2 linked regions of the Methylobacterium mesophilicum SR1.6/6 genome follow. The protein of the gene in region 1 interacts with the protein of each later gene in a pairwise test. Links are inferred from orthologs where the notes say so. Each region holds a gene or a part of one and is shown on either strand. Other genes may lie near its edges.

The links. The genes of interacting proteins can lie anywhere in the genome.
Region 2: the proteins of MMSR116_RS19355 (region 1) and ndk interact in binary tests that used the Escherichia coli proteins (3 or more experiments, as listed by UniProt). The link is inferred for Methylobacterium mesophilicum SR1.6/6 from one-to-one orthologs.

What each region holds. Positions count from the first base shown.
Region 1 is NZ_CP043538.1:4,029,900-4,035,280, reverse strand. Bases 1-2,757 are described here. They hold MMSR116_RS19355 (uracil-DNA glycosylase), read left to right. Parts: upstream 1-912; coding sequence 913-1,602; downstream 1,603-2,757. Other genes in these bases: MMSR116_RS19345 (AMP-dependent synthetase), read left to right, coding at 2,355-2,747; MMSR116_RS19350 (hypothetical protein), read right to left, coding at 1,616-2,014; hemH (ferrochelatase), read right to left, coding at 1-609. In the rest of the region: MMSR116_RS19340 (disulfide bond formation protein B), read right to left, coding at 2,767-3,327; MMSR116_RS31410 (DUF5993 family protein), read right to left, coding at 3,341-3,496; MMSR116_RS19335 (enoyl-CoA hydratase), read left to right, coding at 3,679-4,497; MMSR116_RS19330 (hypothetical protein), read left to right, coding at 4,627-4,935; MMSR116_RS19325 (phospholipase D-like domain-containing protein), read left to right, coding at 5,002-5,381. UniProt on the Escherichia coli protein: Excises uracil residues from the DNA which can arise as a result of misincorporation of dUMP residues by DNA polymerase or due to deamination of cytosine.
Region 2 is NZ_CP043538.1:3,408,511-3,413,918, forward strand. What follows is about bases 1,177-3,960. They hold ndk (nucleoside-diphosphate kinase), read left to right. Parts: upstream 1,177-2,249; coding sequence 2,250-2,672; downstream 2,673-3,960. Other genes in these bases: MMSR116_RS16275 (glutathione S-transferase N-terminal domain-containing protein), read left to right, coding at 1,177-1,510; MMSR116_RS16280 (DUF2147 domain-containing protein), read right to left, coding at 1,518-1,982; MMSR116_RS16290 (hypothetical protein), read left to right, coding at 2,839-3,204; purN (phosphoribosylglycinamide formyltransferase), read right to left, coding at 3,347-3,960. Outside these bases: MMSR116_RS16265 (FUSC family protein), read right to left, coding at 1-233; MMSR116_RS16270 (hypothetical protein), read right to left, coding at 356-634; more of MMSR116_RS16275, read left to right, coding at 875-1,176; more of purN, read right to left, coding at 3,961-3,997; purM (phosphoribosylformylglycinamidine cyclo-ligase), read right to left, coding at 3,997-5,076; MMSR116_RS16305 (AI-2E family transporter), read left to right, coding at 5,218-5,408. UniProt on the Escherichia coli protein: Major role in the synthesis of nucleoside triphosphates other than ATP. The ATP gamma phosphate is transferred to the NDP beta phosphate via a ping-pong mechanism, using a phosphorylated active-site intermediate.

The DNA of each region.
Region 1 (5,381 bases):
GTAGACCGGGTCGTCGTGGTAAGGCGGCGAGACCCGCACCGTCGGCTGCCAGCGCATGTCCATCAGGGCGCGGAAGGCCTGATCACAGGCCGTGGCCGAGGTGGCGGCGGCGTATTGCGGGTAGAGCGGCACCAGCAGTATGCGATCGCAGCCCTGGTCGAGCAGCGCCTGAATCCGGCCGGCGACCTCGGGCTTGCCGTAGCGCATCGCCCAATCGACCACGACCGAATCGCCCATGGCCGCCTGGAGGCGGTCGCACTGGCCGCGGGTGATGGTCTTGAGCGGTCCCTCGTTCAACGCATTGTTCCAGACGCTCGCGTAGTCGCGACCCTTCGGCCCGGGGCGCTTCGTCAGGATGATCAGATTGAGGAGCGGCCACCAGATCAGCCGCGGCACCTCGATGACCCGCCGGTCCGACAGGAACTCCTTGAGGTACCGGCGCATGGGCCAGTAGCTCGTGCACTCCGGCGTGCCGAGGTTCATCAGCAGCACGCCGACACGGCCCCACGCGACCTTTGGGTGGTCGCCCGGCAGGGTGTCGGCCGCGGGCTTGAGCGGAGCGAGGGGCCGGCCATTCGCCAGCGCGGCGGGTTCGACGCGTTCGTTCATGGCAGCGTTCCGGCGCCGCGCGCCGAGTCCTTCCTCTGGCTTCAGATATCCGGGGGCCGGCGCACGCGCTTGGGCCTTGACCGGAGGCTTACCCCTGTCGGTGCGCTTCCATGTAGGGTGCGATGCCGCCCCGCGAAGACCGGACGCGACATGCCGCACCGCGGTCAGCCGAACACGCGACCCCTGTCCCTAATCACGGGCGGCGGCGGGCCGCAACCACGGCCGCTCTGCCGCTGCCACGACGCTGCTATGAGGCTGCTCCGGCGCCGCCTATCTCGGTCCGGGATCAGACCGCGAGACCCGATGACCGCCACCCCCGTCGCCGACGCACTCTCCGCCTTCCGCGCCTCCGGATCGCCCTGGCTCGCGCTGCCGTTCTTCGGGGGTGGGCAGGCCGATGCCGTGGCGGCGCGCGTCGACGCGCGGCTGGCGGCCGGTGCCCGCGTCCTGCCCGCGCCGGACCGGATCTTCCGCGCCCTCATCGAGACGCCCCTCCCCGCCGTACGCGCGGTGATCCTCGGTCAGGATCCCTATCCGACCCCGGGCGATGCCAACGGTCTCGCCTTCTCCTTCGTAGGATCCGGCCGCCTGCCCGCCTCGCTGAAGGTGATCCTGGCGGAAGCTGGGTCCGACCGGGCGGCGGGCGGTGACCTGACCGCCTGGGCGCGGCAGGGCGTGCTGCTCCTCAACAGCGCGCTCACCGTTGAGGCTGGCAAGGCGGGGGCGCATCTGCGCTACGGCTGGGCGGCGCTCACCGACGAGGCAGTCGCGGCGGTCTCTGCCCGGCCCGAACCCGCGGTGTTCCTGCTCTGGGGCGCCCAGGCCCGTGCCCGGGCAGCCCTCATCGATACGAGCCGCCACGGCGTGTTCGAGAGCGGTCACCCATCGCCGCTCAACCGCGCCCGGGATTTCCCGGGTTCGGATCCGTTCGGCCGGGCGAACCGCTGGCTCGCCGAGCACGGCGTCCGGCCGATCGACTGGCGCCTCGGCTAGACCCGGCGGTTCTTCACTGCGGCTTGGCATTGTCCGCGGGCTTTGCCGGGGCGCCATCCTGGCTCGCCGGCAGGAGCACATTCTTGGCCACCGTGCCCTCCGGCCCGTACTCGCCGGCCACCGCGATGCAGGCTTGGTCGCGGTTCTGCGCCATCTGGTTCGACATCAGCGTGAACATGGTCTGGACGCGGTTGCCGAAGGGGCCGCGCGGCTGAACATCCCCGATCTGGACGTTCTGCTTCGCGAGCAGCGCCTCGAACTGGTCGCTGCCGATCCGGTAGCCGCAGACGTTCGACGCGGCGAAGATGTAGGCGGCGAATTCCAGGGCGCGAGGGGCCGGCGCATTGCGGATCTGCGCCTGCGCCGGCAGGGCTGCGAGAATCAGGGCGGCAGAGAGAGCGACGTGGCGCATGCGCGGCAATTTCCTCGGTAGCGGGCAGTCACTGTCGGATTGCCTCGAACCGGCGGGAGATAGGCCGGTGTGAACCGCGTGCCAATGCGACCGAATTTGCCTGCAAACCGCGGTCCGCCGTTCACAAGCCGTTGGCCATAGCCGAAATCCTGGGCCGCCTGAGCGTCGAAATCGCGCCTGCGTTCCGCGCGCGGGCCAAGGTGAGACAGAGTGTTAACCCGCCCGCGTCACGCCAGGGACGAAGGTTTGTCCAGATCCAGGCGGTCTGCATCGCATGTACGGCGTCAATTCCTCCGTCAAATCTCCTCCGGCCTCCGTGTCACGGGAGATCGCCCAGCGCGTGCGGGGCGTCCTCACCGACCGACGGACCGGCGCGGCTGCGGCCACTCCGGCGATCTGTCCGCATCGCGTCGCCCGCTGGGCCTGCGGCGAGGGCCTGGGCGCCGGCACCGCTGTGGCGCTGCTGGTGCGGGACCTCGGACAGGCGGAGGCGATTCGCCTCGGACTCACTCGGATCGGCCTGCGCGTCGCGTGTCTCGACGGCGATCGCCGCGGCGCGGGGCTGGCCGAGAGCCTTGCCCTCTCCGGAGCGACGGTGGTCATCGTCGACACCGCCCTGGCCGAGGCTTATGCCGGGGCCATGGGCCGGCTCGTCACCTATCCGGCCGTGTGGTGGAACGGGCCCGGTGCGGACTTCGCCAGCCTCGACTTCGCCCTGGCCGAGCAGGAGTGAGACTGCCCTCCAGGCAGGGCTACCACTTCAGCCACGCGTCGAGCGCCTCGTAGCGGGCGGGATCGTCCGGGCAGAGGCCGCCACCGCATTCCGCCGCCGTAGAGGCGGCGTTGGCGAGGACGATGAGGACGAACAGCGCGAGGCAGGCCTTCCCGAAGGTTCCGCCGTCGTGCGCCAGCTGCGTTTCCGGCCGCACGCCGTCCTGCATCAGGAGGAGCAGGCCGACCACCGCGATCAGCGCCACGAAGGCGATGAGCGCGAGGGTGTAGAAATGAAGCCCCAGAAGCGTTGAGCCGTAGCCGCCGGTCCTGGGGACGATGTGCAGGGCGACCTGCCGGCTCGCCAGGACGATGCCGACCAGGGAACTCAAAATCGCCACGCCGTAGTGCGACGGCCGCGGTCCGAACCGGACGCTCAGCGCGAACCCGAGACCCGAGGCCGCGAATGCGGCGCGCTGGAGCAGGCAGAGCGGACAGGGCAGCTCGCCCAGCACGAATTGATAGCTGAACGCCACGAGGAGGATCGCGCAGCAGCCGAGCAGGCCGAGGGCGTTGAGCGTGCGCGCGTGAAGGGCCGCCATGACCTGCGTCCGTTCAGAAGTCGAGGTTGAGGGCCGAGGTGGCGTGCGCGGCGAACAGCGCGAGGGTGCCGATCAGCGAGACGAGCCAGAGGCCGATGGCGAGGCCGCGGCGACCCGCAAGGATCGCGGCGCCGCCCGCCGCCAGGCCGACGAATGGCAGGACCATCATGGATATCCCCTTCCCCTGCGCACGGCGAGCCGGGCACCCGCGCCGACTTGCTCGCTTGAGGATTTAAGCTTTCGTGAAGCTGGCGCGGCCCCGGACGGCATCGCTGCCGACCGGCCCGCATGTTACCGTCCTCTGAGAGACCGGTCCCGCAGCGTGGACGGGCCGGCGCCGGGAAAGGACCCATGATCGCAGCCCCAGCGGCCGTCCCGGATGTCTTGCCCGACCCGGCCGCCCCGATCCTGCTCCGAAGCGACGACGGCGGGGTTGCGACCCTCACCCTGAACCGTCCGGAGGCGCGAAACGCCCTGTCGATGGCGCTGATGAACGCCCTCCAGGAGCAGCTTGACGCCATCCGGCAGGATCCGGGCGTGCGCGTCGTGATCCTGCGTGGGGCCGGTCCGGCCTTCTGCGCCGGACACGACCTCAAGGAGATGCGCGCGGACCCGTCCCGCGCGGCGACCGAGGCGGTGTTCCGCACCTGCGCGCGTCTCATGCTGAGCCTGACACGCCTGCCGCAGCCGGTGATCGCCCGGGTCCACGGGATCGCGACCGCGGCCGGCTGCCAGCTCGTGGCCACCTGCGACCTGGCGATCTGCGCCGAGTCCGCGCGCTTCGCCACCCCGGGCGTGCAGATCGGCCTGTTCTGCTCGACCCCGATGGTCGCCCTGTCGCGGGCCGTGTCGCGCAAGGCCGCCCTGGAGATGCTGCTGGTCGGCGAGCCGATCGAGGCCGCCGAGGCCCTGCGGATCGGCCTCGTGAACCGCGTCGTGCCCGAGGCGGAACTCGATGCCGCGGTGGGCGCCCTCGCGGTCCGCATCGCCGGGAAGGCGCGGCGCGTCCTGGCGATCGGCAAGGAGGCCTTCGGCCGGCAGATCGAGATGGGCCTGGAGGAGGCCTACGGCTACACAGCCGAGGTGATGACCCGGAACATGATGATGGCCGACGCGCAGGAGGGAATCGACGCGTTCCTGGGCAAGCGCCCGCCCCGCTGGGAGCCGTGAGGCTTCCGGCTCTGACGCGATAGGACGCAGGCTCAAGCCGCCGGCTCGCGTAGGTTATGGCGTCGTCCTGCCCTAAGATGGAGGCTTCGTCCGATCCCGCCGGATATGGCACCCCTTGCGGAACGGCTGATGAGCACCATTGACCTGTTCGGTCTGACCGTAGCCTTCTACGGCGCCATGCCGCCGCGCCGGCCGCAGCGCCCGGACCGCAATGGCGCCACCTGGGCGGCCGCCGTCGTGTTCGGCGGCGTCTGCCTCGCCACGATGGGGCCGATGATCACCATCTGGAGCTTCCACCGGCCCTACGCTGAGGCTAAGGCGCGCTGCATCGAGTCCGGCGGCCGGGTTCTCTATGCGGCGCTCGACGGTAGCGGCCCCTATCGCTGCGAGCGCCCGGCCAGCGTCGCGGCGGCGCGCCCGCTCAAGGCGGCGGATTAATCCGCGACGCCGCATCGATGTCGGGTATATCCGGCGCGCGCCTGACGCCAACCGGATGCCGAGACCTTGGAAAACGCGCTCCTTCGATGGGTCCAGTCGACCGCCCTGCTGCGGTCGGACGTCGAGGCTCTCATCGGCTTCGTGCTGGCCGTCGGCGTCACCCTGCATGCTCTGCTGCGCAAGCGTCGGGTCAGCGTGGCGGTGGGCTGGATCGGCCTCGCATGGCTGTCGCCGATCTTCGGCACCGCGCTCTACCTGACCTTCGGCATCAACCGCGTCTCGCGCCGCGCGAGGCGGCTACGGACCAAGCCCTCCGACGCGACGCAGCTGCCCGACACCGACGACGCCGTGGTGCCGGAAGCGCTCTGGCCCCTCGACCGTGCGATCCGGCGGATCACCGGCCTGCCGGCCTTCCAGGGCAATACCGTGCGGATGTTCCGCAACGG
Region 2 (5,408 bases), 620 kb from region 1 along the record:
GCCTTGGAGATTGCCTGTCCCCGTTTTGGCTGCGCGAGGATCGCCACGCAGGTCGCGGCCGAGGAGGCGCTGTCGAGCTGGAGCCAGAAGGCAAGCGCCAGCGCCACCATCATGGCGAGCCAGATGCGCAGGGCAAAGGCCCAGGCCGCCGGCTTCGGCACCCAGGCGTCGAGGATCGCGATGACGCGATCCAGGATCGAGACCTGAGGCTGGGCGGACACGGCCTCAGCCATGCCCGGCCAGCCCGTGCTCGATGCACCGACGCGGCGCGGGTCGACCCATCATGACGGCACTCGCCAGCGATCCGTTTCCCGGCAGGAGCAACATCCGAGAAGCTCCGCGGTTCGAGACCGGCTCAGGCTTTGTCGTTGCCCTTCAGGCGCTTGTTGCACTTGCTCCAGAACTGAGGCCATTTCGGCCCCTGCGCGGTCTTCTGCGCGTCGGGCAGTCCCCGCCACTCGGCACCGCACTTCTTCTGGCGCTCGCGGGCGGCGGTCTGGCCCGGGCTCGGCTGCTTCGCGGCCGGCGCCTCGGTTGCCGCGGGGGTCTTCGCGGGGGCCTCCTTGGCGAGAACGGGCTGCATGACGAGGAGCGGCACGGACAGGGCCGCGATCCTGACGAGTCTGTTGATCATCGAAGCTTCCCCCTTCGGCGTCGCGACGACGCCCGGGCACCAGTCTCGCCGGTGCGGCGCAGCCGCGGCAAGTCGGCCCCGCGATCTGCCAACAGGCGGCGCGTCATATGTCGCAAACGTGAGACCTCCTCCGACGCTGCCCTTGAGCGCGGCCGGGAAATCGTCTTCACTGACAGGGTTGTCCGAGATCGGCGGAGGAACACCGCGTCGCCGATCGATCGGTCGAGGAGCAGGCAGAGCATGGCAGCGGTGTCCGGGCGGCCGATCGACGTCCATACCTGGAGCACGCCGAACGGTTGGAAGATCCCGATCATGCTGGAGGAGTGCGAACTCCCCTATCGGATCGTCCCGGTCGATATCGCCAAGAATGAGCAGTTCGCCCCGGATTTCCTGGCGATCTCACCCAACAACAAGATTCCCGCCATTGTCGATCCGGACGGTCCGGGCAGACGGCCGATCTCCATCTTCGAGTCGGGCGCGATCCTGCAGTATCTCGGCCGTAAGACCGGCCAATTCTACCCGGCGGATGAGCGCGCCCGGATCGTCGTGGACGAGTGGCTGTTCTGGCAGGTGGCGGGCTTCGGGCCGATGCTGGGGCAGACGCACCACTTCAAGATCTACGCGCCCGAGAAGGTGCCGTACGCCATCGACCGGTTCACCACCGAGGCCAAGCGCCTCTACGGTGTGCTGGAACGTCGGCTAGACGGTCGGGCCTACCTCGCCGACGACTACTCCATCGCCGACATCGCCACGTTCACCTGGGCGAAGCTCAACTTCAAGCAGGGCGTCGACATCAACACCCTGCCCAACGTCGCCCGATGGCTGGACAGCATTCTCGCGAGGCCGGCGGTGCAGCGCGGCCTCGCGGCGATCTGACGGACGCTCAGTTCTTGTTGGCGGCCTGCTGGTTCACGTCCGGAACCTTAGTCCAGGTCTGGGAGCCGCACAGGACCTTCAGCATGCAGCCGGACACGCTCAGTTCGGCATCGCTCTCGCGCTCAAGGCTGACCGTATAGATCTTGCCTTCCTCGATATTGTAGAGTTCGCCGGTGAATTTCTCATCATCCGGCTTCAGACCTTCGATGAGCTGCAGCCCGATCACCGGGCGAGCGCGCTTCTTCGGATCGGGATTCTTGAGGTCGGTGCGCGGGGCGCCGTTGTCGAAGGTCGGCGCCTTCAGCCAGACGACCTTCCCGCAGACGAGCTTCTGACCGGGACCGCAACGGTCGATCCGGATCTTGGCGCGGCCGTCGCCGGTGAGCCATGTGCCGGAAGGATCCTTGGCGGTGTCGGCGGCAGCGGCGGAGAGGCCGGCGAGCAGCAGGCCGGCGCTGAGAGCGAGTCGCATGGTTCGTCTCCGGAATTGGGGCGTCCCGGACGCCCTGAGGGGTGGACGAAGTTGATGGACGCCAGTGAGCCGCCGCATTCCGGCGATTTTTCGGCAGTGTTGCGGCAGCGCCACGGCCGCGCTTGTCCGGCATCGCCCAGTTGCGCGGCTTGAGGCACCGGGGGGCGCCCGCTATAAGCCCGGCGCCGAAGCGAAATTTTCGCTGCCGCGCCGCGTCCGGGATGCCGACGTGCCGCGCGCTTTTTCCACAGACAGACCGGACGCACCATGGCCACCGAGCGCACCTTCTCGATCCTGAAGCCCGACGCGACGCGGCGGAACCTGACTGGCGCGGTGAACGCCGTGATCGAGGAGGCGGGCCTGCGCATCGTCGGCCAGCGCCGCATCCGCATGACCAAGGCGCAGGCCGAGAAGTTCTACGAAGTGCACAAGGAGCGCCCGTTCTTCGGTGAGCTCGTCACCTTCATGACCTCCGGCCCGGTGGTGGTCCAGGTTCTCGAGGGCGAGAATGCCGTGGCCAAGTATCGCGAGGTCATGGGCGCCACGAACCCCGCTCAGGCCGCCGAGGGCACCATCCGCAAGAAGTTCGCCGAGTCGGTCGGCGAGAACACCGTCCACGGCTCGGACAGCGCCGAGAACGCCAAGATCGAGATCGCGCAGTTCTTCCAGGACTCCGACATCGCCGCTTGAGGCGTCGCACGGTGGCGGCCCGGGCACACCGGGCCGCCTTCATTTCGCAGTGCACCCGGCGCTGCGGTGAATGCCGCCGGGTGTGACCGGGCCGTCCTTGACGGGACGGAGCCCGGAAGAGTCCAACGGCTGAGCTTAGCCAATCTCAGCTCCGGACCAACCGACCATGACGATGCGCCGCCTGCCTCTGCTGATCGCGACCGGCCTGTTCGCCCTCGGCGCGACCGCTGCCCTCGCGGGCGGATCCTCGGCCCCGTTCCAGCAGTACGAGCCGGATCCGGCCCTCAAGACCGCCACCAAGGCCAACCTCGAAGGCCGCGTGCGTCATGCCTGCACCATCGTCCAGGCCCGCATGACCAGCGCCACCGAGGCCTCCCTGGAGCGGCCCTGCGGCTGCTACGCCCGCCAGACCCTGCGCAGCCTCGACGCGTCCGAGATCGAAGCCTACCGCACCACCGGCTATTTCAACGATTCCGCCCGGGCGAAGGCGCTCGCGGCGCTCGACAGCTGCAAGCTACAGCGCCCGGTCTGAGCACCTCAAGGCTGCGAGGTTCCGCCGACCGTTCTTGCGAGCGGCGCGAAGCAACCCAGCGCAGAGAAACGTCGGCGAGCGTGGCGGAGCGCGATTGCTTCGCTCCGCTCGCAAAGACCTGGGCACGCCGGTATGGCTGTCCTTACAGGCTGAACAGCACGCCGTCCGGCCCGTCGGCGTCGATCACGACCCGCCCGTCCTGCAGGCGGGCACCGCCGCCCGCCACCAGCGCGAGTACCGCTGGGTAGAGCCGGCGCTCCTGCACGATCACGCGGTCCGCGAGGCTTTCGGGATCATCATCCTGCCGAACCGGGATCGCGGCCTGGGCGACGATCGGGCCGGCGTCGAGCTCCGGCACGACGAAGTGGACCGTGCAGCCATGCAGGCGCACGCCCGCCTCCAGCGCCTGCCGATGCGTGTGCGTGCCCTTGAACAGCGGCAGGAGCGAGGGGTGGATGTTGAGCATCCGGCCCGCCCAGGACGCCACGAAGTCAGGCGTCAGGATCCGCATGAAGCCCGCGAGGCATACGAGGTCGACATCGGCCGCCTGCAGGGCGGCATCGAGGGCGGCGTCGAAGCCGGCACGGTCCGCGAAAGCCGTGTGGTCGATGGCCTGCGTCGGGATGCCAGCCGCGGCCGCACGCGCGAGTCCGGCGGCCTCCGGGCGGTTCGACAGGACCAGCACGATCTCGGCCGGGAAATCGGGGTGCCGCGCCGCCTCCAGCAGCGCCACCATGTTCGAGCCGCGCCCAGAGATCAGGATCGCCACGCGGGTCTTTCGGGCGGCCGCCATCAGAGGGCGAGGCGGCCGGTGAACGTCACGGGCTCGGAGCCGCGCGGCGTGATCCGGCCGAGCCGCACGGGCGTCTCGCCGGCCCGGGTCAGGGCCTCGTCGACGTCGTCCACTGCGTCGGCGGCGGCGATCACCACCATGCCGATCCCGCAATTGAACGTGCGCAGCATCTCAGCCTCGGCGACGCCGCCCGCGCGGGCGAGCCAGCCGAAGACCGGCGGCGGGGTCACCGCGTCGAGGTCGATGGCGATCCCGACATCGTCCGGCAGGACCCGCGGCAGGTTGTCGGGGAATCCGCCGCCGGTAATGTGGGCGAGCGCCCGGATGCCGTCCGTGGCGCCCAGCGCGGCGAGCAACGGCTTTACGTAGATCCGGGTCGGCTCCAGGAGCGCCTCGCCGAGGCTGCGCCCGGGCTCGAACGGGGCCGGATCATCCCAGCCGAGGCCGCTCTTGGCGACGATTCGCCGGACCAGCGAGAAGCCGTTGGAATGCACCCCGGAGGAGGGCAGGCCCAGCACCGCGTCGCCGGGGCGTATGCCCGGTCGCGGCAGCAGCGCGCCTCGCTCGGCGGCGCCCACCGAGAACCCAGCGAGGTCGTAGTCGGAGCCGTCGTAGAGGCCTGGCATCTCGGCCGTCTCGCCGCCGATCAGCGCGCAGCCCGCCTGCCGGCAACCGTCGGCGATGCCCCGCACGATATCGGCGCCGACACCCGGGACCAGCTTGCCGGTGGCGTAGTAGTCGAGGAAGAACAGCGGCTCGGCGCCCTGGACGATGATGTCGTTGACGCACATGGCCACGAGGTCGATGCCGATCGTGTCGTGGCGGCCGGTCTCGATGGCGATCTTGACCTTGGTCCCCACGCCGTCGTTGGCCGCCACCAGGATCGGGTCGCGGAAGCCCGCGGCCTTCAGGTCGAACAGGCCGCCGAACCCGCCGATCTCGGCGTCGGCGCCGGGGCGCCGGGTCGAGCGCACCAGCGGCTTGATCGTCTCGACCATGGCGTTGCCGGCGTCGATGTCGACGCCCGCCGCCGCGTAGGTCAGCCCCGTCTTCGGCTGGTTGCCGTCCTCGCCCGTCATGCCTTCGCCACCTCGCTCGATACGGGTTCCGCTCTAGCGGCTTACCGCGCGGCGCGCGAGTCGGCGGACCGGCGGCTTGATCGGCGCGCGCCGCATACCCACTCTGCGCGCTGGCGGATGTCCGCCAGGGGGAGCGTCGTCGTGCGCGCACGGGCTGTGATCGGGCTGGCCAGCGTGGTCGCTCTCGGACTCGTCGTCTACCTCCTGCGCGAGGTGATGCTGCCCTTCGTGGCGGGCATCACGCTGGCCTATCTCCTCGATCCCCTGGCCGACCGGCTGGAGCGGCTCGGCCTCGGGCGGCTGACCGCGAGCCTCATGATCCTCGCCCTGTT